3 regions of the Streptomyces sp. NPDC012835 genome follow, and region 2 is predicted to be linked to each of the others. Evidence: riboswitches for the same ligand, from Rfam matches in the RefSeq annotation. Region 2 holds a riboswitch; each other region holds the start of a gene.
What was found. Region 2 has a riboswitch for S-adenosylmethionine ahead of ACFY6S_RS07910 (PotD/PotF family extracellular solute-binding protein). Riboswitches for the same ligand answer to the same signal wherever they lie in the genome.
Positions count from the first base shown of each region.

Region 1: it holds a riboswitch for S-adenosylmethionine, as region 2 does, so the genes downstream of both, thrC (threonine synthase) here and ACFY6S_RS07910 (PotD/PotF family extracellular solute-binding protein) in region 2, are expected to answer to the same signal.
Region 3: it holds a riboswitch for S-adenosylmethionine, as region 2 does, so the genes downstream of both, ACFY6S_RS01200 (glutathione S-transferase C-terminal domain-containing protein) here and ACFY6S_RS07910 (PotD/PotF family extracellular solute-binding protein) in region 2, are expected to answer to the same signal.

Region 1 covers NZ_JBIBBW010000003.1:742,189-749,368, forward strand. Annotated here, with positions in the region: gene thrC (threonine synthase) at 1-1,239, opposite strand, end outside; SAM riboswitch class I at 1,257-1,384, opposite strand; gene ACFY6S_RS16545 (glucosyl-3-phosphoglycerate synthase) at 1,607-2,611, shown strand; gene ACFY6S_RS16550 (hypothetical protein) at 2,650-2,853, shown strand; gene ACFY6S_RS16555 (trehalose-6-phosphate synthase) at 2,951-4,390, shown strand; gene otsB (trehalose-phosphatase) at 4,454-5,299, opposite strand; gene ACFY6S_RS16565 (DUF3263 domain-containing protein) at 5,429-5,758, opposite strand; gene ACFY6S_RS16570 (extracellular solute-binding protein) at 5,771-7,018, opposite strand.
Region 2 covers NZ_JBIBBW010000002.1:86,417-93,596, forward strand. Annotated here, with positions in the region: gene ACFY6S_RS07905 (penicillin-binding transpeptidase domain-containing protein) at 1-1,090, shown strand, start outside; SAM riboswitch class IV at 1,203-1,324, shown strand; gene ACFY6S_RS07910 (PotD/PotF family extracellular solute-binding protein) at 1,482-2,624, shown strand; gene ACFY6S_RS07915 (ABC transporter ATP-binding protein) at 2,639-3,847, shown strand; gene ACFY6S_RS07920 (ABC transporter permease) at 3,844-4,791, shown strand; gene ACFY6S_RS07925 (ABC transporter permease) at 4,784-5,599, shown strand; gene ACFY6S_RS07930 (hydantoinase/oxoprolinase family protein) at 5,602-7,180, shown strand, end outside.
Region 3 covers NZ_JBIBBW010000001.1:310,510-317,689, reverse strand. Annotated here, with positions in the region: gene ACFY6S_RS01220 (diacylglycerol/lipid kinase family protein) at 1-926, shown strand, start outside; gene ACFY6S_RS01215 (MmgE/PrpD family protein) at 923-2,395, shown strand; gene ACFY6S_RS01210 (helix-turn-helix domain-containing protein) at 2,456-3,331, shown strand; gene ACFY6S_RS01205 (nuclear transport factor 2 family protein) at 3,288-3,656, opposite strand; gene ACFY6S_RS01200 (glutathione S-transferase C-terminal domain-containing protein) at 3,971-4,753, opposite strand; SAM riboswitch class IV at 4,970-5,114, opposite strand; gene ACFY6S_RS01195 (LLM class flavin-dependent oxidoreductase) at 5,276-6,349, opposite strand; gene ACFY6S_RS01190 (FadR/GntR family transcriptional regulator) at 7,142-7,180, shown strand, end outside.

The DNA of each region.
Region 1 (7,180 bases), on a different contig from region 2:
GGCGGTCGGTCCGGTCGTCGGCGCCACGGCGTCGAGGGTCTTCAGGCCGTCGCCGGTGTTGAGGACGACGGTGGTCAGCGTCGGGTCGAGGAGTCCGGCCTCGATGAGCTTCTTCGTGACGCCCACGGTGACCCCGCCCGCCGTCTCGGCGAAGATCCCCTCCGTACGCGCCAGCAGCTTGATCGCGTCGACGATCTGCTCGTCGTTGACGTCGTCGACGGCGCCACCGGTGCGGCGGGCGATGTCCAGGACGTACGGTCCGTCGGCCGGGTTGCCGATCGCCAGGGACTTGGCGATGGTGTCGGGCTTCTGGGGCCGTACGACATCGTGGCCCGCCTTGAAGGCGGTGGAGACCGGCGAGCAGCCCTCGGCCTGGGCGCCGAAGATCTTGTACGGCTTGTCCTCGACCAGGCCCAGCTTGATCAGCTCCTGGAGCCCCTTGTCGATCTTCGTCAGCTGCGACCCCGAGGCGATCGGGATGACGAGCTGATCGGGCAGGCGCCAGCCGAGCTGCTCACAGATCTCGTACGCGAGGGTCTTGGAACCCTCGCCGTAGTACGGACGGAGGTTGACGTTGACGAAGCCCCAGCCCTCGCCGAGCGGGTCGCCGATCAGCTCGGAACAGAAACGGTTCACATCGTCGTAGTTGCCCTCGATGCCGACCAGATCCCCGCCGTACACCGCAGCCATGACGACCTTGCCCTGCTCCAGGTCGTGCGGGATGAACACGCAGGAGCGGAAGCCGGCCCGGGCCGCGGCTGCGCCGACGGCGCCCGCGAGGTTGCCGGTGGACGAGCAGGAGAGCGTGGTGAAGCCGAAGGCGCGGGCGGCCTCGACGGCGATGGCGACGACACGGTCCTTGAAGGAGTGCGTCGGGTTGCCGGAGTCGTCCTTGACGTGCAGCGACCCGGTGATACCCAGCTCGCGGGCGAGGTTGTCGGCCTTGACCAGCTTGGTGAAACCGGGGTTGATGTTGGGCTTCGAGGCCACGTCGGCGGGGACGGGCAGCAGGGGCGCGTAACGCCAGATGTTGTCGGGTCCCTCGGCGATGCGCTTCTTCAGCTCGTCGGGGCTGCCGCTCGGCAGGTCGTACGCGACTTCGAGCGGCCCGAAACAGCTCGCACAGGCGAAAATGGGGCCGAGGTCGAAACGCTCTCCGCATTCGCGGCACGAGAGCGCGGCGGCGGGTCCGAGGTCGACGGTGGCGTTGGTGCCGCTCTGGACGGTCTGCACAGCCATGGAGGCGAGGCCCTTTCTCCTCATCTTCCTCGCGGCGTACTTCGCCACGAGACGGAATTGGCACCTTCCCCACCGTGACCTCGCGGTCGGCGGGAGGGTTGCCGGGACTTCAACGGGCCGTTCCCTCAGTCCCTCTGGATGAGCGCTATGGCGCCGGACCCGGGGTCCGGTGCGTTTGTCGCCTGTCGCAGCATGTCCCGGATGTCGCTGATCCGGTGTCTCTGAGCCAGGTGTCCACCCCGCGACCCCGGCATGCGGCGGTCAAGGGCGTTGTTCAAGACTGTAACCGAAGGAGCGGACGGTTGAGGTAGTCGTCCGCACCGCGAGATGGATCACGTTTTACGGATCAGCGCAGGGAGTACCGAACGTGCTGGAAGAGGTGGAACGCTGGCTGACCAGGCGTTCCTGGTCCGCGGCCGACCGTACGCTCGACCAGTTGCTGGCGGCGAAAGCGGCCCGGGGCACCACCGTGAGCGTGGTGCTTCCGGCGCTGGACGAGGAGGAGACGGTCGGGGAGATCGTCTCGGTGATCCGGCGCGAGCTGATGGTGGCGACCCGGCTGGTCGACGAGCTGGTGGTGATCGATTCCGGCTCCACCGACCGTACGTCCGAGGTGGCCGCGGCGGCCGGGGCGCGGGTGGTGCACCGGGACGCGATACTGCCGCGGCTGCCCGCGCTGCCCGGCAAGGGCGAGGTGCTGTGGCGGTCGCTGCTGGTGACGGGCGGGGACATCGTGTGCTTCGTGGATGCGGATCTGCGGGATTTCTCGGCGGATTTCGTCTCCGGGATCGTCGGCCCGCTGCTGACCGACCCCGATGTGCAGTTCGTGAAGGCGATGTACGACCGCCCCATGGCGCGGCCCGGCGGCCGGGGCGGCGGCCGGCCCGGCGGTCCGCCCGTCGAGCAGCCCGTCGAACAGCCCGTCGGGCAGGGCGGCCGGGTGACGGAGCTGGTGGCGCGCCCGCTGCTCAATCTGCACTGGCCCCGGCTGGCCGGCTTCGTCCAGCCGCTGGGCGGGGAGTACGCCGCGCGGCGCACGCTGCTGGAGCGGCTGCCGTTCCCCGTGGGGTACGGGGTGGAGCTGGGGCTCCTGGTGGACGCGTTGCACACGGTGGGGCTCGACGCGCTGGCGCAGGTCGACGTCGGGGTACGGCGCCACCGCCATCAGGACGACCGGGCGCTGGGGCGGATGGCCGCGGCGATCTACCGTACGGCGCAGCTGCGGCTCTCCCGTGGCCACCTGGTGCGGCCGAGGCTGACGCAGTTCGAGCGGGGTCCTGACGGGTTCACGCCGCGCACGCATGTGGTGGACACGGAGGAGCGTCCGCCGGTGCGGGAGATCGCGGAGTACCCGGCCGGACGCGCGGCGTAACGCGTGATTTTCATATCTAATGTCTAGATTTTCGCTCCATGAGTACAGACCTGCTGACCCCGCACCTCATGGGCACGCCCCTCGCGGACCCGCGCCTGGACGACATGAAGCAGTGGGCGATGAACGCCCTGGCCCAGACCGGGACCGCCGCCGAGCGCCTGTGGCTGCTGGGCGGAGTGGCGCTCGCGCTGACCGGAGCCGGGGTGGTCGCGCTGGCCGCCGCGCGCGGCCGGCGCGACTGACCGGCGCCACCGGCCGAGGGGTGCGACAGGCGGGCCCGACCGGCGGGGCGACCTGCCGTACGTTTGAGCGTTTCGCCTACGGGCTAGGTTTCGGCACATGGTCTCCGAGCACATCGCCCCGCCGCCCGCCCGCGTCCTCGTCGCGTCCAACCGAGGCCCCGTCTCGTACACCCTGGGCGACGACGGCTCCCTGGCCGCCAAGCGGGGTGGCGGCGGGCTGGTGTCCGGGCTCTCGGCCATCGGCCCGGACACCGACGCGGTGTGGGTGTGCGCGGCGCTCGGCGAGGGCGACCGGGAGGCCGTGCGGCGGCGGGACGGCAGGCTCGACCCGGCGGACACCGGCGGGCAGCGCGTCCGCATGCTCGGCATCCCGCCCGAGGTGTACGCGGACGCGTACAACGGCGTGGCGAACTCGACGCTCTGGTTCGTCCACCACCTGCTCTACCAGACCCCGCTGGAACCGTCCTTCGGCCCGGAGTTCCGCGCCCAGTGGGCCTCGTACGAGGCGTACAACCGCGCCTTCGCCGAGGCCCTGGCCGATGAGGCGGCCGACGGCGCGACCGTCCTCGTACAGGACTACCACCTGGCGCTGGTGCCCGGAATGCTGCGCGCGCTGCGCCCCGACCTCTCGATCGGGCACTTCTCGCACACCCCGTGGGCGCCGGTCGACTACTTCCGGCTGCTCCCCGACGACATCGCGCGCCAGCTCCTGCGCGGCATCCTCGGCGCCGACCGCGCCGCCTTCCTGACCCGCCGCTGGGCCGACGCCTTCACCGCCTGCTGCACGGAGCTGCTGGGCGGTACGGGCAAGACGCGCGTCGGCGTGCACGGCCTGGGCGCCGACGCCGACTTCCTGCGCGAGCGCGCGCACCGGCCGGACGTGGACGAGCGCATCGTGACCCTGCGCGAGCAGATCGGCCGCGCCCCGGACGGCACGGACCGCAGGACCATCGTCCGGGTCGACCGCACGGAGCTGTCGAAGAACATCGTCCGGGGGCTGCTCTCCTACCGGCAGCTGCTGGCGGACCACCCCGAGTGGCGCGAGCGCGTCGTCCATGTCGCCTTCGCCTACCCCTCGCGGCAGGACCTGGCGATCTACCGCGACTACACCGCCGAGGTCCAGCGGGTCGCCGACGAGATCAACGCCGAGTACGGCACGGCCGGCTGGACCCCGGTCGTGCTGCACGTCAAGGACGACTTCGCGCGCTCCCTGGCCGCCTACCGGCTGGCCGATGTGGCGCTGGTCAACCCGATCCGCGACGGGATGAACCTGGTCGCGAAGGAGATCCCCGTCGTCTCCGAACGCGGCTGCGCGCTGGTCCTCTCCCGGGAGGCCGGCGCCTACGAGGAGCTGGGCGAGGACGCGCTGGTGGTCAACCCGTACGACATCATCGCCACGTCGGCCGCCCTCCACGAGGCCCTCTCGCTCCCGGACGGCGACCGCCTGGAACGCACCGAACGCCTGGCCGCCGCCGCGACGGCGCTGCCGCCGCAGCGCTGGTTCCTCGACCAGCTGAACGCGCTGCGCGACAGCTGACCGCACGCCCGGGGGCCGCACGCCCGTGGGCGCGGCTCCCCGGGTCCGCGGGCCGTCAGACCGTCAGGCCGTCTCCTCGGCCACGGCGGCCAGGAAGTCCGCGACCGCCGCCGGGCCCGGGAGCACGAGGTCGGCGCGTTCGGCCAGTTCGGGGACTTCCGTGCCGCTGCACAGGAGCAGGCCCGGGTGGCCGTCGGAGCGCAGTTTCTCGACGGCCGCGTAGGCCGGGAGGTCGCCGAGGTCGTCGCCCGCGTAGAGGACGGTCTCGGCGCCGACCTCGCGTACGTACTCCAGCAGGGCGACGCCCTTGTCCATGCCGGGCGGGCGCAGTTCCAGGACCATGCGGCCCGGTTCGACGATGAGGCCGTGCCGGGCGGCCAGTTCGTTCAGGGGGTCGCGCAGGGCGTCGAAGGCGGCCTGCGGGTCGGTGGCGCGGCGGGTGTGGACGGCGACGGCCTGGCCCTTCTCCTCGATCCAGGTGCCGTGCCAGGCGCCGAACCGGTCCAGGAATCCGGGGAGTTCGGCGCGGACCGCCGCGACGCCCTCGTGCGGGGCGGGGGCGTGGACCGTGCCGGAGACGGCGTCCCAGCGTTCGGCGCCGTAGTGGCCGAGGACCACCAGATGGTCCAGGCCCGGCACCCCGGCGAAGCCGCCGTAGCGCACCGCGACCCCGGCCGGCCGGCCGGTGACGACCGCGACCGACGCGACGCGCGGCGCGAGAGCGGCCAGGGCGGGGACGGCGCGCGGATGGGCGCGGGCCTGTTCGGGGTCGGGGACGATCTCGGCGAGGGTGCCGTCGAAGTCGAGCGCGACGACGGCTTTTCCCGGCCGGGCGAGAAGCGCGGCCAGGCCGTCGGCGCCGGCGGGGGTCGTCGGGTCCGGCAGGAGGGGGTGCTGATGGCTGCCCATGCCCCCGAGCCTATCCGCGCCCATCAGCACTTTCAGCGTTTTCGCCGGTCCGGTGAGAGCGGCCGGGACGGAGACGGGGCGGTGGACGGACGGGTACGGCGCGGGATGTCCCACGCCGTACCCGTCCGTCTACCGGCGTGCGCGCCTCGCGTCGCGCACCCGGCGCAGCCTGTTCACCGTCACCGGGTCGTACTCGGCGGCGCGCGGGTCGTCCAGCAGCGCGCCGAGCAGCTGGTAGTAGCGGGTCGGGGACAGCCCGAGCCGCTCCCTGATCGCCCGCTCCTTGGCGCCGGGGCCCGGCCAGCCGCGCCCCTCGACGGCGAGAACGGCACGGTCCCGCTCGGAGAGCCCGGAGGGTCCGGAGGGCCGCGCCTCGTCGGCGGGCTCCTCGGGGCTCTCCGCATCCGGCGTATCGGGGTTCTCCGCGTCCGGCGTATCGGGGTTCTCTGCGGCGGTCATATGCCCGACACGCTACTCGGCCGCCTCGGCGGTCGACGCGTCACGTGCGATCTGGCCGAGGACATTGGAGGGGCTCGCGCCCCGCTCGACCGCCTTGCCGATGTTCTTCTTCAGGCTGTCGCTCACCGCCGACCAGGAGTTCTTTCCGTACGGAAGCAGTTCCGACGACGGCAGCGCCTCCAGGAATTCCCGCAGCTCGGCGTAGTTGTCGTCCGCCGCCATTGTTTCGTTCGCGCTGTAGGTGACGGGCAGCAGGTCGTACTGGCCGACGAAGTTCAGCACGTTCTTGTCCTCGTACGTGTAATCCAGAAAGCGGCCGATCTCGCTCCGGTGGCCGTTCTGCTTGAAGGCCATCATCCAGTCGGCGACGCCCATCGACGATTTGGCCTTGCCGTTGGTGCCGGGCAGCGGCACCATGCCGACCTTGATACCGCGCTTCCTGGCGTCCTCCATCAGCGTGGGGTGGCCGTTGAGCATGCCGACCTGACCGCTGGTGAACGCCTTGAACGCGGTGGCGCGGTCCAGTTCGCCGGGGGCGACCGGGCCGGTCAGCCCGGCTCCCACCAGGTCCTTCTGGAGCCACTGGAAGGTCTCGATGTTCTGCTGCGAGTCGATGTTGTACGAGCCGTCGGCCGTGTCCGTGTAGCCGCCCCCGCCGCTCAGCAGCCACATCATGGTCTCGCTCTGCGCCTCCTCCGAGCCGAGGGGTATCGCGATCGGCGTCGTCACCCCCTTCTCCTTGAGCGCCTCGGCGTCGGACTTGATGTCCGCCCAGGTCTTCGGGGCGCTGATGCCGGCCTCGGTGAAGAGGTCCTCGTTGTAGAAGAGCAGCCGGGTGGAGGCGACGAACGGCAGTCCGTACTGGACGCGGTGCATCTTGCCGGCCTCGGAGAGCTGGGTGAGGAAGTTCGACTGGGTGGGGACCGAGAGCAGTTCGTCGGCGGTGTAGAGCTCGCCCTGCTTGGCGTAGTGGGAGTACGAGCCGACCTGCGCGATGTCCGGCGCCCGGCCGTCCTCGACCATTTCGGCGACATCCGCGTCGATGGTCTTCCAGGGGCGGACATCGACATCGACCTTGATACCGGGGTTCTTGGTCTCGAACTCCGAGGCGAGCGCTTTCCAGTACTTCTCGGAACCGGTCTCCGCGTTGGTGCCGTAATCGGCGGCCACGAGTTTGAGGGTGACGTCCCCCGCCCCTCCCGTACTGCCACAACCGGCCAGCGCCAGGGTCATTCCCAATGCGGCAACCGCCGCGGTCATTCCGGAGTAGCGCTGTCGCACAGCCGTGTTCCGCCCTTTTTGTTCTCGCGTCTCGTCACGCGCGTACGTGGGGCACGCGCGTCGTGCCCGGCCGAAACGGCCCGAGGTGACGCGATGTGATGAGGCAGATCATTTTCTCCTATCGGGAGGTTTGAGGTCTAC
Region 2 (7,180 bases):
CGGCGCGCTCACCCGCGAACAGACCGAGCCCGGCTCCGTCCTGACGACGATCGACCCCTCGGTCCAGCGGGCCGGATACGCGGCGCTGGGCGACAACAAGGGCGCGGCCGTCGCGATCGACCCGAAGACCGGCCGGGTGCTCGCGGTGGTGAGCACCCCCTCGTACGACCCGACGAAGATCAGCGGGACGACGGACGGCGCCGCGTGGCAGCGGCTGACCGGCGACGCCGACAAGCCGATGGTCAACCGCGCGCTGCGCCAGCCGCTGCCGCCCGGTTCGACGTTCAAGCTGGTCGTCGCGGCGGCGGCGCTGGAGGACGGGCTGTACGGCTCGGTCGACGAGAGGACGGACAGCCCCACCCCCTACACACTGCCGCACACCAGCACGGTCCTGCGCAACGAGAACGCCTCGGCGCCGTGCGAGAACGCCACCATCCGTACCGCCCTGCGCTACTCCTGCAACACCGTCTTCGCGAAGATGGCCGATCAGCTGGGGCAGTCGAAGATCCGGGCGACGGCGGAGAAGTTCGGCTTCAACGACACCGAGCAGGACGTGCCGGTGCGCGCCTCGCGGAGCGTGTATCCGACGGGCATGGACGACGCCCAGACGGCACTGACGGGTATCGGCCAGTTCGACGTGACCGCCACCCCGCTCCAGATGGCGATGGTCTCGGCGGCGCTGGCGAACGACGGGCTGCTCGCCGCGCCGCACATGGTGTCGAAGGTCGTGGACGGCGGCGGCGGCACGGTGCGGTCGTACCAGGACGGGGACACCACCCGGATCGTCTCCTCGGCCACGGCCGCACAGCTGCGCAGCGCGATGGTGACGGTGGTGGAGGACGGTACGGGGACCAACGCGCGGATCGCGGGCGCCGAGGTGGGCGGCAAGACGGGCACCGCCCAGCACGGCGTGGCCAACGACGGGACGCCGTACGCCTGGTTCACCTCGTACGCGAAGGACGCGTCCGGTGACAAGGAGGTGGCGGTCGCGGTCGTGGTGGAGGACTCGGGCGCGGCGCGCTCGGAGGTCAGCGGCAACGGACTGGCCGCGCCGATCGCTCAGAAGATGATGGCGGCGGCTCTGAAATAACCGATCCCACCCATTTTCTCCACACAACTTGGCACAACCATCCCCCGACCTGGATCACTTCGTGTGATCCAGGTCATCTTTGGGTTGGCCGAAATCAGTGTTACTTTTTCGGCGTCACGAGTCTCAGCGACAAGCCCCGGCTTGCTGAGCGGCAACCCTCCTTCTGCGGTGGGGTGCCCCGGGTGATGACACGGCTCCGCACGCACACCGATGTGCCGGGAGCAAGCGCGGACCTGTCGGCCAGGTCCTGGACCTGATGACGGGAGTACGAGATGACACCGCGAGCAGCGCTTTCCGCCCCTCGCGTCCCTCGTGCCTCATGGCTCCCGATCCGGCTTCGGCATGCGCGGCCGTCGCCGTTCTCACTCACCGCACGGAGGAGTTCTCCCTCATGAGATCTGTCCTGCCCCGCCCCGCCCGCGCCCGCAGGCGCGGATATCTGCTGGCCCTCGCCTCGGCCGGCACCGCCACCGTCCTGACCGCCGTGGCCGGCTGCGGGGTCGACACGGGCGGCGGCTCCTCCTCCGGCAGCGGTTCGTCGGACGGCAAGGGCGAGCAGATCACCGTCACCGCGTTCGCGGGGGCATGGGGCGACCTGTTCAAGAAGTCCTTCGTCGAGCCGTTCGAGAAGGACACCGGTATCAAGGTGAACCTCGTCTACGGCGCCGACTCCGACTGGGTCACCAAGTTGCGCGCCGCGGGCGGCAGGAACGCGCCGTTCGACGTCGTGGCCCTCACCCCCGGCTCGCTGCACCAGGCGGTCGGCGGCGGGCTCCTCCAGCCGCTGAAGACAGGCGACCTGAGCAACTGGAAGCAGCTCGACCCGGTGCTCACCCAGCAGTCGACCGTCGACGGATCGTCGTACGGCGTGCCGCTGACCACCGGCTCCAACGGGCTGCTCTACCGCACCGACAAGATCAAGCAGGCGCCCCAGGACTGGACCGACATCTTCGACAAGAAGTACTGCGGTCATGTCGCGCTGCCGCCGCTGACGTACAACGCGGGTCTGGAGTTCTTCTCCGCGCTGGTCTCCCAGGACGGCGGCAAGCTGTCCGACCCCGCCGATGTCGACAAGGGGTTCGAGAAGCTCGCCCAGCTGAAGAACTGCGTCTCCTCCTACCCGGCGGACGCGGGCAGTGTCTCCACGGTCCTGCAGAACGGCGACGCCTGGATCGTCCCGTTCTGGGACGGCCGCGCCTTCGCCATGGAGCAGGAGGGGCAGCCGATCGGCTTCACCTATCCAGCCTCCGGCGCGGTCGGCGCGCTGACCTCGTACTACGTGCCGAAGGGCTCGACGCACACGGCGGCGGCCTACAAGTTCCTGGACCACCTCTCCTCCGCCGAGCACCAGAAGCCGTTCGCCGAGGGCACCTTCTACGGCGCGGGCAACGACACCATCGACTACGCCCCCGACTTCAAGGCCAAGGTGAAGTACGGCGAGGACGTCTACAAGAAGTTCACCTGGGTCGACTACAAGACCGCCACTCCGAAGCTCAACGAGTGGCAGCAGCGCTGGAACCAGATCTTCAAGTGAGCGAGAACCCCACAGTGACCACCAGCGACCGTGCGGCGGCCGGCGAACCGCCGGCCCCGCGGAACCCGACCGCCCCGACCACCCCGCACATCGAGATCGACTCCCTCGCCGCCGGGTACGAGGGCCAGCGGGTGCTCGACGTCGACCGGCTGTCCATCCGGCGCGGCGAGTTCCTGTCGATCCTCGGCCCGAGCGGCTGCGGCAAGACGACGCTGCTCAACAGCCTGGCCGGATTCGTACGCCCCACCGGGGGCCGGATCACGCTGGACGGCGTGGATCTCACCGATGTCCCGACCCACCGGCGGGGCCTCGGCCTGGTCTTCCAGAACTACGCGCTCTTCCCGCACATGACCGTCGCCGACAATGTCGCGTACGGCCTGAAGGTGCGGCGGGTGGAGCGCGCCGAGCGGGACGAACGGGTCACCGAGGCGCTGCGCCTCGTCGGTCTGGAGCAGTACGCGGGCCGCCGGCCCCGACAGCTCTCGGGCGGCCAGCAGCAACGCGTCGCCGTGGCGCGGGCGCTGGCCACCCGGCCGGCCGTGCTGCTGCTCGACGAGCCGCTGTCGAACCTGGACGCGAAGCTGCGCCGGGAGATGCGGGTGGAGCTGCGGGAGCTTCAGCAGCGGCTCGGCATCACGATGGTCTTCGTCACGCACGACCAGGAGGAGGCCATGTCGCTGTCCGACCGGATCGCCGTGATGAACGGCGGCCGGGTCGAGCAGCTCGGCTCGCCCACCGAGGTCTACCGGACCCCGGCGACCCGCTTCGTCGCCGAGTTCATCGGCGCGGCCAACATCCTGGAGGGCGTGGGCGCCGCCGACGGATCGCTCGTCGTGGGCGGGGCCCGGCTCGACTCGGGCCTGGCCTCGCTGCGGCACGGCGTGCCGGTCACCCTCGCCGTACGGCCCGAGCGGGTCGTGGTGGCGCCCGCCGGTGACGCGGATAAGGAAACGGACACGGACACCGACGCGACGGCGGGCCCGGACGCGTTCCCCGGCGCAAGCGCCCGTCGCGGCTCCGGGATCGTCGGCTACCGGGCCTTCACCGGTGAGGCGTGGCAGGCGCAGATCGTCGTCGCGGAAGGCGTCGCGATCAACGCCCGCACGGCGCAGGAACCGCCGGCCGTGGGCGCCCCGGTGTCCTTCGGCTGGGCCCCCGACGACGTCATCCGCCTCGGCGACCTCCCCGAGGACGCGCCGCTGCTCCGGAAGCCGGCCGCATGAGCGCGCCCACGACCGCCCCCGCCGGGAAGACCGCAGGGGAGAGCGGCGGGAAGGGCGGCGGGAAGGGCCCGGCCCGGTCCGGCCGCAAGCGCTACGGGGTGCGCGGGCTGCTGCCCGTCACCCCCGTCGTGGTGTTCCTGCTGGCCCTGTTCGTGGTGCCGCTGGTGCGGGTGTTCGCGCTCAGCCTCCACCCGGTGGACGCGAACGGCTATCCCCTCGACGGCTACTCCTTCGTGCAGTACCGCAGGGTCTTCACCGAGTCGTTCTTCTCCGAGGCCCTGTGGCACAGCCTGGGCACCGCGCTGCTGGTGACCGCCCTGTGCGTACTGCTCGGCTTCCCCGCCGCCTACGCCCTGTCCCGGGCCCGCAAGGGAGTGGTGCGCACCCTGCTGTTCGTGGCGGTCGTCTCACCACTGCTGACCAGTGTCGTGGTGCGCAGCTACGGCTGGGTGGTGCTGTTCTCCGCGAACGGCGCGGTGAACCGCGTCCTGGTCGGGCTCGGTCTGCTGGATCAGCCCGCGCGCCTGCTGACCAGCTATGTCGTGGTGGTCGTCTCGGTCGTGCACGTCATGCTGCCGTTCGCGATCCTGCCGCTGACCACCGCGCTGGGCGGGATCGACGACAATCTGCGCCGCGCCTCGCGGAGCCTGGGCGCCGGCCCTGTCCGTACCTTCTGGAAGGTCACGGTGCCGCTCAGCCTTCCCGGCATCGCGGTCGGCGCCACCGTGGTCTTCCCGCTGGCCATGGGCATCTACATCACGCCGCTGCTGGTCGGCGGGGCCAACCAGCCGCTGGCGGGACTGCGGGTCTACTCGCAGATCACCAGCGTCTTCGACTATCCGGTGGCGGCGGCGCTCAGCCTCACTCTGCTGCTGCTCACCCTGCTGGGCGTCTCCGCGCTCGGTACCGGCTTCCGCTTCTGGGAACGGAGACTCCATGGCTGACACCTCGCGCGGGCCGCGCGCGCTGCGCCGCGCCGGGCGGATCGCCGCCGGACTGCCCGCCGCCGCCGTCTTCGCCTTCCTGCTGGCGCCGCTCGCCGTGCTGGCGCTCAGCTCGCTCAACTCCACCAGTTCGCTGAGCTTCCCGCCGAAGGGGCTGTCCCTGCGCTGGTACGGCGAGGTGCTCTCGTCCCCCGACTGGCTGGTCTCGTTCCGGCTCAGCGGCGTGCTGGTGCTGCTGGTGGTCCTCACCACCGTCACCATCGGCACGCTCGCCGCTTACGGGCTGGTGCGCGGCGACTTCCCCGGGCGCGGGGTGCTCTCCGGGCTGGCGCTGGCGCCGCTGATGGTGCCCGAGATCATCATCGCGCTGGGGCTGCTCTACTACTTCCAGGGCCTCGGCCTGGTCAACACCCTGCCCGGACTGTGGCTGGCGCACTCCCTGGTGGCGCTGCCCTTCGTGATCCGTACGGTGATGGTCAGCGCGCAGGCCCTCGATCCGACCCTGGAGCGGGCCGCGGCCACCCTCGGCGCCGGCCGGGTCCGTACGTTCCTCACGGTCACCCTGCCGCTGCTGCGGCCGGGCATCCTCGCGGGCGCGGTCTTCGCCGCCGTCACCTCGCTGGGCGAGGTCGCGGTCTCCGCGCTGGTGTCCGGGTCGAACACCACCACCGTGCCGGTACGGATCTTCTCCGCCGTGCAGTTCCAGCTCGATCCGTCCGTGGCCGCCGTCTCCACCCTGCTGATGCTCGCCAGCGTGCTGGTCCTGGTGGCGGTCGACCGGTTCACCAACTTCTCCGAGGTGCTCTGACCATGCCCACTGACCCCACCGCCGCGACCCCGCGCGCCCGTGTCGGGATCGACGTGGGCGGTACGTTCACGGACTTCGTCCTCGCGCTGCCCGGCGACCCGCGCGGGCTGCTGCACCACAAGGAGCCGAGCACACCCGACGACCCGGCCCGCGCGGTCGCCGACGGCATCGCCGCCGTACTCGACCGGGCGGGGCTGCACGCCGCCGACCTGGCGTCGGTCACGCACGGCACCACGATCGGGCTGAACGCGATCATCCAGCGGCGCGGCGCCCGGATCGCCCTGGTCGTCACCGAGGGGTACCGGGACATCCTGGAGATCGGGCGCAGCCGGATGCCGTCCTCCTTCGATCTGCACGCCGCGAAGGAGGAACCGCTCGTCCCCCGGGACCGGATCGTGGAGATCCCCGCCCGGCTCGGACCCGACGGGCGCGCGGTCCGCACCCCCAGCGACGCCGAACTGGCGCGCGTGGCCGAGGAGCTGGCCGCCACCGGGGCCGAGGCCGCCGCCGTACTCGTGCTGCACGGGCACACCGATCCGGCGTTCGAGGCGGAGGTGACGCGGCGGCTCGGCGCGCTGCTGCCGGCGATGCCGCTGACGTCGTCGGCGGCGATCTGGCCGGAGGTGCGCGAGTTCGAGCGGGCGCTGGTCACCTGCCTCAACGTCTACATCCAGCCGCTGATGCGGCGTTACTTCGACCGGCTCGAAACGCTGCTCGACGGGCTCGGCGTGACCGCTCCCGTCTATATCGCCGCCTCCAACGGCGGCTCGCTCAGCCTGCGTTCGGCGGTCGAGCGGCCCATCGAGACCGTGCTGTCGGGTCCGGCGGCTGGGGTCACGGCCGCCACCCGCCTGGGCCGGGCCGCCGGGATCTCCCGCCTCGTCACCTTCGACATGGGCGGCACCAGCAGCGACATCGCGGTGGCCGTCGACGGCGAGCCGGAGTTCGCCACCCACACCACCATCGGCGGGCTGCCGCTGATCCTGCCCGTGGTCGCGGTGAGCGCCATCGGCGCGGGCGGCGGCTCGGTCGTACGGGCGGACGAGCACGGGGTGCTGAAGGTCGGCCCCGAGAGCGCGGGAGCGGCGCCGGGGCCGGTCGCCTACGGCCGGGGCGGCACCCGCCCGACCGTCACCGACTGCTATCTGCACACCGGGATCATCGACCCGGCGACCTTCCTCGGCGGCCGGATGACCCTGGACGCGCCCGCCGCCGCCCGCGCCCTGGGCGAGGTGGCCGAGGGGCTCGGCTTCGGCTCCGAGGCAGCCGACGGCGACACGGGTACGGGAGCGGACCGCGCGGCCGACGGCGCGCTGCGCGTCGCCACCGCCGGGATGGCCGTGGAACTCCAGAAGACGCTGGCCGGACGCGGCCTGGACCCGGCCGAGTTCACCCTCGTACCGTTCGGCGGCGCGGGCCCCACCCACGCCGCCGTGCTGGCCGAGGAGGTCGGCATCCGCGAGATCGTCGTCCCGCCGACCGCCGCCACCTTCTGCGCGCTCGGCGCGGTGGGCGCCGACCTGCGCCGGGACTTCGCGCGCAGTCTGCGCCGCGAGCTGGACGACACCTCGGTCGCCGCCC
Region 3 (7,180 bases), on a different contig from region 2:
CCATGAGCGAGGGCCTCCTCGACACTCTCCTCGCCCTCTTCGCGAGCGCGCGTACCGACGTGACGCTGCACCGTACGGAGAGAGCCGGCGACGCCGTGGCCGCCGCCCGCGCGGTCCGCGAGCGCCGCCAGGACCCGGCCGTGGACCTGGTCGTCGCGGTCGGCGGTGACGGAACCGTGCACGAGGTGATCGAGGGACTGACCGGTGCGGGCCGGCCGGACGACGGCCCCGCGCTGGCCATCGTCCCGGCCGGCACCGGCAACTCCGGCTACCGGATGTTCTGGGGCGAACTCCCCTGGCAGGACAGCCTGCGCGGTGTCCTCGACGGCTCCGCCGAGGGCACCGGGCTGCGCCGGCTCGATCTGGCGCGGGTCACCGAGACCGGCACGAAGGTCTTCCTCGGCGCCTGCTCCGGCGTCATCGCGGACGCGCTGCGGGTGGCACGCTCCGTACCGCTCAGCGGCCGGGCCCGCTACGCCCGCGCCTTCGCCGAGACGGCGGCGGCGTTCACCCCGTACCCGGGGCGGGTGACCGTCGACGGGACCGTGCTGCACGAGGGCGGCACGGTCCTCGCGAACGTCGGCGGCGGACGCTTCCGGGGCGGCCAGTACCAGGTGCTGCCGCGCTCCGAGTACGACGACGGGCTGCTCGACGTGTGCGTCGTCGACGCGTCGGTCACCCCGTCGCTCGTCCCGGAGCTGACCAGGGACGGGAAGCATCTCGGGAGCCCCGGGGTCTTCTACGGACGGGGCCGCCGCGTCGTCGTCGAGCGGCTGGACGGGGCCCCGCTCTGCTTCGAGCACGACGGCGAACTCCAGCCGCCCACACTTCGGCGCATCACCCTGGAGGTGCTGCCGGCGGCACTTGCCGTCTGGGGCGGCTCCCGCGCCGCCGCCGAGCTGCTTCCCACCGGGGAGACGGCATGACCGCGCTGACCGACCTGTGCGACTGGGCCGCCGGACTGGAGTACGAGGCGATCCCGGAACGGGTGCGCCGGCTGGCGGCCAGTCAGGTGCTGTCGCAGACCGCCGCCATCCGCGCCGGACTGGCCCACCCGCTGGGACAGCGCCTGGTCAAGGCATTCGGACCGCCTTTCCAGGCCGACGCCCGGCAGAGCGCCTGTGTGCTCGCAGCGCTGGGCTCGTGGCTGAACCTCGACGACACCGCCTACGCCGGGCACCTGTCCAACTCCACGGTCGCCGTGCCCCTCGCCTTCGCCCACGGCCTCGGTCTCGACGGCGCCCGGCTGATCACCGCGGTGGTGGCCGCCAACGAGTGCGCGGCGCGGATGACCGCGGCGGCGACCCTGGGCCCGCTGCGCGGGCAGAGCGCCGTGCACACCCACCTCGCCGGCGCCGTCAGCGGCCGGTCGCACTGCGAGGGCGCCGTGGCGGCCCAGTGGACCGACGCGCTCGGCCTGGCCTTCGCGATGCCGCACCGGCCGCTGATGCGGGCCTTCCTCGCCAGCGACGCCCGGCTCCTGAACGCCTTCACCCCGGTACGCGCCGGCCTGGACGCCTGCGACGCCGCGGCGGCGGGGCTGCGCGGCGCACCCGACCTGATGGAGCACCCGGACGGCTTTCTCGCCGCCTTCTCCGACGTGCCGCTGGCCGGCGCGCTCACCGACGGTCTCGGCAGCCGCTGGTACACGGAGACACTCTCCTTCAAGATGCGTCCCGGCGGCCCCGGCATCGACGCCGCAGTGGACTGCGCCCTCGAACTCCACCGGGAACTGGGCCCCCTGGACGTCGACGCGGTGACCGAGGTGGTGGTGGAGGCGTCGCTGTACACGCTGTTCGCGGGCCGCACGGCCGAGCGCTACGTCACCGGGCCCGACGCGCCGCTGGGCGCCCTGGTGCTGCACACGCCCTATCCGGTGGCCACCGCGCTGTTGACCGGTGGGCTCGGGGTGGAGGACTTCGAGGGCCCCCGGCTGGCCGAGCCGGACCGCTGGCGGCTCGCCGACCGGGTCCGGGTGGTGCACGCACCGGACCTCACCCGCGCCCTGTTCGGGTCCGAGGCCCCGTTCGGCGAGGCGGTCCGTACGGCGGGGGAGGCGGCCGGCCCCTGGCTCAGGGCGTTCGGCGGCCCCGAGACCGAACGGATCGCACGGGAGGCGAACGAGGGACGCGGGCCGTCCGACTTCTCCCGGGCGACCAAGACGACCGGGGCCAGGGTGAGCGTGCGGCTGCGGGACGGCCGGTGCCTGACGCGGGAACGTCTCATTCCGCTCGGTGCCGCGGGGCCGCACACCCGCGAGCACCACGCGGAGCTGGTGCGCCGGAAGTTCACCGGCCTGGGAGGCGGAGCGGACGCGGCACGGGCCGCGGCGGACCTGGCCGCCATGAACGCCGACCGGCTGCGCCGGTGGTCGGCGCGGGCGCTCGATGTGTGAGCACCCTTGGGTGGGATTTGGCATATTTCAATGGCAACGGGAATACACTAAAGTTAACGCATGCGTTACAACGAATGGCACGCGGTGCGTACCCCGAGCGTCGGTACCCTATTGCGCGAGTGGCGGAACAGACGCAGGATGAGTCAGCTCGAACTCGCGTCCAGAGCGGACAGTTCGGCCCGGCACATCAGCTTCATCGAGACAGGGCGGGCCAGCCCGAGCCGCAACATGCTGTTACGTTTCGCGGACCAGATGGACATTCCCATTCGCGAACGCAACGAGTTGCTGGTCGCCGCTGGATTTGCTCCCTTCTTCCCGGAGAGCTCCTTCAAGGACGCCGACGATCTGAGCGTCGTGCGCGGTGAACTGCGCAGGCTGCTCGTCGCCTACGAACCCAACCCCGTTTTCATCCATGACGCGCAGTACCGCGTCATCGACGCGAACCGCGCCTTCCACACCCTGGTGTCCGGCGTGGCGGAGCATCTCCTGCGGCCGCCGCTGAACATCATCCGCCTGACCCTGCACCCCGAGGGCCTCGCGCCCCGGATACACAACCATCACCTCTGGCGGGCCCATCTGCTGGGACGGCTGCGCCACCGGCTGACCCTGAGCGGCTCGGCGCCCCTGAAGGCCCTGTACGAGGAAGTCAACGGCTATCCCGCCCCCTCGGCCCGGCACGACCAGGTCGACGGCACGGATCCGGGCGGCGACTTCCGCTTCCCCTTCGCGCTGCCGCTGCGACTGGAACACGAGGGGCAGGTGCTGTCCTTCGTCTCGGCCCTGATGACGCTGAGTGCCCCCATCGACGTCACCGTCTCCGAGCTGGAGGTCGAAACCCTGCTGCCCGCCAACCCGGAGACGTCAAAGGCGCTTCAGACGATGCGGGCGGGGGTCACGCGGACGGAACCCGGTCGAGGAATCCGCTCACCGAGCTGATCCGGCCGTCCTCCGCCAGTGTGATCACGTCGGAGCCGCCCGCCGGGGACGACCCGTCCGCCCTCGACACCAGGTCCCACGAGAAGCGCGCGATGTGGTGGTTGCCGTCGACCTCGCCCTTGAGCTTGAAGTCGAAGCCGGGGAACTGCGTGTGCGCACCCTCGATGGCCGCCTGGACGCCCTCGTGTCCCCGGACGTCCACCAGCGGGTCGGTGTACGTGCCGTCCTCGGTCCACGCCTCGGCGACGGCCTTGGCGATGGCCTCGGAGTCGGTGGCGTTCCAGGCGGCCAGGTACCGGTTGACTGCGGTGATGTACTGGGTCACGGAGTGCTTTCCCTTCGGAATGACGGAGTGGACCGTCGTCGTGCGACGACGCCCGCCCCACTCTCCTATCGCAGCGGCCGATCAGTCGATTACTCCGGAGGTAATGGGGAATCCGCGAGTCCGTTACCTCCCCCCGGAACAGCCCTCTCGGACGAAGGAGTTCTCCCTTTCCGTACCTCTGTTCCTCCGCCGTATCCCTCATCCCTCTGATGCGGAGGGCGCGGTGCGACAGGAGAGCGGGGCGGGCGTCGTCGCACGGTGGACACATGGCTCTCGCTCCGTCCGCCGGCGCACACCGCGGCCGGGCCGGTGGCTCACGCCGCGCGGTGCTCCGGCTCGGCCGTGACCCGGAAGGCGGGGTGGTCGCCGAGGCGGCGCACGTAGTCCTGGAGCCGGGAGTACGAGCGGAGGGCGCCGACCGGGCCGAGATGGACGAGCGCCACCCACAGGTCCACGTCGGCGGCCGTCAGCTCGTGGCCCAGCACATAGGCCCGGCCGGCGAGCTGACGGTTGAGCAGGTCCAGCGCCGCCGATCTCCGCGACGGCGGGGCGGCCGGGGTGACGTCCCGGTCCAGCACGTCGCGGAGGGCGTCGATGTCCGGGGCGAGGGACGGCGGGCCGAGTACGGAGGCGCGGGCTCCGTCGCCGCCGGAGAGCGGACCCGCCAGGTCGCGGAGGATGTCGGGGGTGTGATTGCTGACGATGCGCCCGCTCCAGCGGTCGCGCAGCGCGGGTACGGTCAGCGGTCCGTCGTAGCGGTGCGTCGTGGCCTCGTAGGCGCGGCGCAGTGAGGTGAACCCGTCGGGCGTCCCGGCGGGATGTGTCAGGAGGGTGGTGGCGACCGAGCCCCCCAGACCGAGCAGGTCGAGCGTGATCGAGACGCGCAGCGAACGGGGACAGCACGCCGAGAGGTAGAGGTCGTAGCGGTGCGGTGCCGGGTAGAAGCCGCCGGCGAGGCCGATGCCGATCCGGCTGCGGACCCGGCGCGGACGGGGAGACGCCGGGGCCGTCCCGGGGCGTGGCCCCGAAGCCGATGAATTCTGCTGACAGCCGACCGGGTGGGCGGTGCCGGAGACGCGCGTATCTGGCGTGGGCATGACTCTCCCTTGGGGAACGAGTAAGCCGCCGCGGCCTTGTGGGCGTCAGCGGCGTGATGCGGAGCGACTGCGCTGTCCCGTACGGTCCGGATCGCACGGACCGGCCGGGGGATCAGTAAGCGCTGGAGACACGCGACAGATCGATGTGCAGGCGCCTCGTCAAGTCGTTCCTGGGCATTGCCACCCGTTTCACCTTCGGGGGCCTCGCGTGAGGCGAGACCGCGCTTGCCCCACCGCGTCGGCGGGACCCGGTCATCACCCGGAGCACCCCGTCGCGGCGGAAGGGTTGCCTGTCGGCCGGCCGGGGCCGATGACCACAGGTGCGGGCATACCCACGCCGTGGCCGCTGACAATCGTGACCGTCCACATCAGTCTCGGCGCACTCCATGACGCCGTCAAGAAGCCGGGTGGGCGGTCTCATCCGGTGGCCACTCGCCGTGACACTCCTTTCGGGACATGTGTTCCGTCCGGCCGAGGACCGCCCGTCGCGGGTTCCGGTGGAACCCCCGGCGGCCGGGGCCGTCACGCCAGCGGTTCGCGCAGCCTGGGGAGGAGCCGGTCGCCGATCCGGCGGATCTCCTGCTTGTAGGGGGTGTCGGACAGGACGAAGTGGGTGATGCCGAGCGCCCGGTAGTTCTTCAGCGCCGTGGCGACGTCGTCGGCGGAGCCGACCAGCCAGGTGGTCGCCGCTCCTTCACCGCCGAATGTGCCCGGTGTGGTGTAGAGGCAGGTGTCGAGCACCTCGCCGCGTCGGGTGAGGTCGAGGAGCCGCTGCTGCCCGACCGCCCCTCTGTGGTGTCCCGCCCCGGTGGTCCCGCCCGCGTCGACCGCCATCTTCGCGATCCTCGCCTCGGCGTCGCGCCACGCTTCCCCGGTGGTGTCGCGCACCAGGGTGGTGATCCGCAGCCCGAACTCGAGCGGCTTGTGCCGGCGGTCCACCTGCCGGCTCAACGTCCGCAGCCGGGCGATGCGTTCGGCGAGGCCGTCGAGCGGTTCGCCCCACAAGAGCTGCACATCGGCCTCGGCCGCCGACACCCGCTCGGCGGCTTCGGACGCCCCGCCGAAGTAGAGCGTCGGATGTGTCCTCCCCGCGGTGAGGTAGGGACCCGGGGCGAGGGTGGATCCGGTGACCTGGAAGTGCTCACCGCGGAAGGTGACGTCCTCTTCGGTCCACAGGCGCCGCACCAGACGCAGGAACTCCCTTGTACGGGCGTACCGTTGCGCGGGGTCGACGCGGGTGTCGCCGTATGCGGCCGGGTTGTCCAGCCCGCTGACGATGTTGACGAGGACGCGTCCGCGGCTGAGCTGGTCGAGCGTCGCCGCCGCGCTGGCGAAGTTCGCGGGCTGCCAGTAGCCGGGACGGACCGCGATCAAGGGCTTGAACGTCGTGGTCCGGGCCGCCAGCGCCGTGGCGACGGTGAAGGTGTCCGGGCGTCCCCACCCGGCACCGAGCAGGGCGCCGCCCCAGCCGTGCTCCTCGGCCGTACGGGCGAGGTCGGTCGAGTACTCGATGGAGCCCCAGCCGGATGTGGTGTCGTCACCCCGGTGGCCCGGTTCGACGGTGTTGGGGATGTACCAGAGGAATTCCTGACCCATGAAGCTTCCGATCGCTGCTCGACCGGTCCGGCGCGCCGCGGGCGGCCCCGGTGCCGGTGATGGGGGAGTGGGATGTCGGAGAGGGGCCGTCCCGACCGCGCCGGGACACGCGGCCGTGGCGCCGGCGGGCCGAGCCGATCGCATCTCGGAGGTCCGGCCCCGGATCAGGACGAACGGAGCCGGACGTGGGCGGAACCCCGCGGTGTCGCCGGCGGTGGGGTCACGGCCCGAACGTGCGACGACGCGTGCTCCACGCGGCGGGGCACGGGGAGAGCCGCGCGGGGCGAGGAGAGCGCGACAGCACGCGCTCGCCGTGAGGGATCACGGCCGGGAGGCGGGGGCGGCGCGGCGCGGAAGGGAACGGCCGTTCAACACAACGCGCTTGACACGCGAACGAGGTCGACACAGCGCTCACTGGTAAGGAGCGGGACCTCATACATGTGATCGAGTCTGTGCGGGACGGTTCGGAATGTCAATGAAGCCGCCCTCGCTGCGGCTCGACGGCGCTGTGCCGGGTGCGGAGTCGATCCCGGCTCGGCAGCGGCTCACCGCGCGGGAGGAGGTTGGCCTCATCGACCGGTACGACGGCGTCGGGGACGGCGTCCACGGCTGGGACGACAGGCGCGCGCCGGGTCGGGCTCGGCGCCGGCGTGCTCGTCCTGCGGAAGAGGCCCGGCTTCCGTGTTGCCCGCAGTCGGACAACCGGCCTCCCCGCGCCCCCGGTCCGTCCGGGGCCGTACGCGGCTGTGCCGGGAGTCCGTACCGCGTGCGACCGGCCTGTACGCTGCGACCATGCAGTCGTCCGCCTCCTCCTCCCCGGCAGATCCCGCA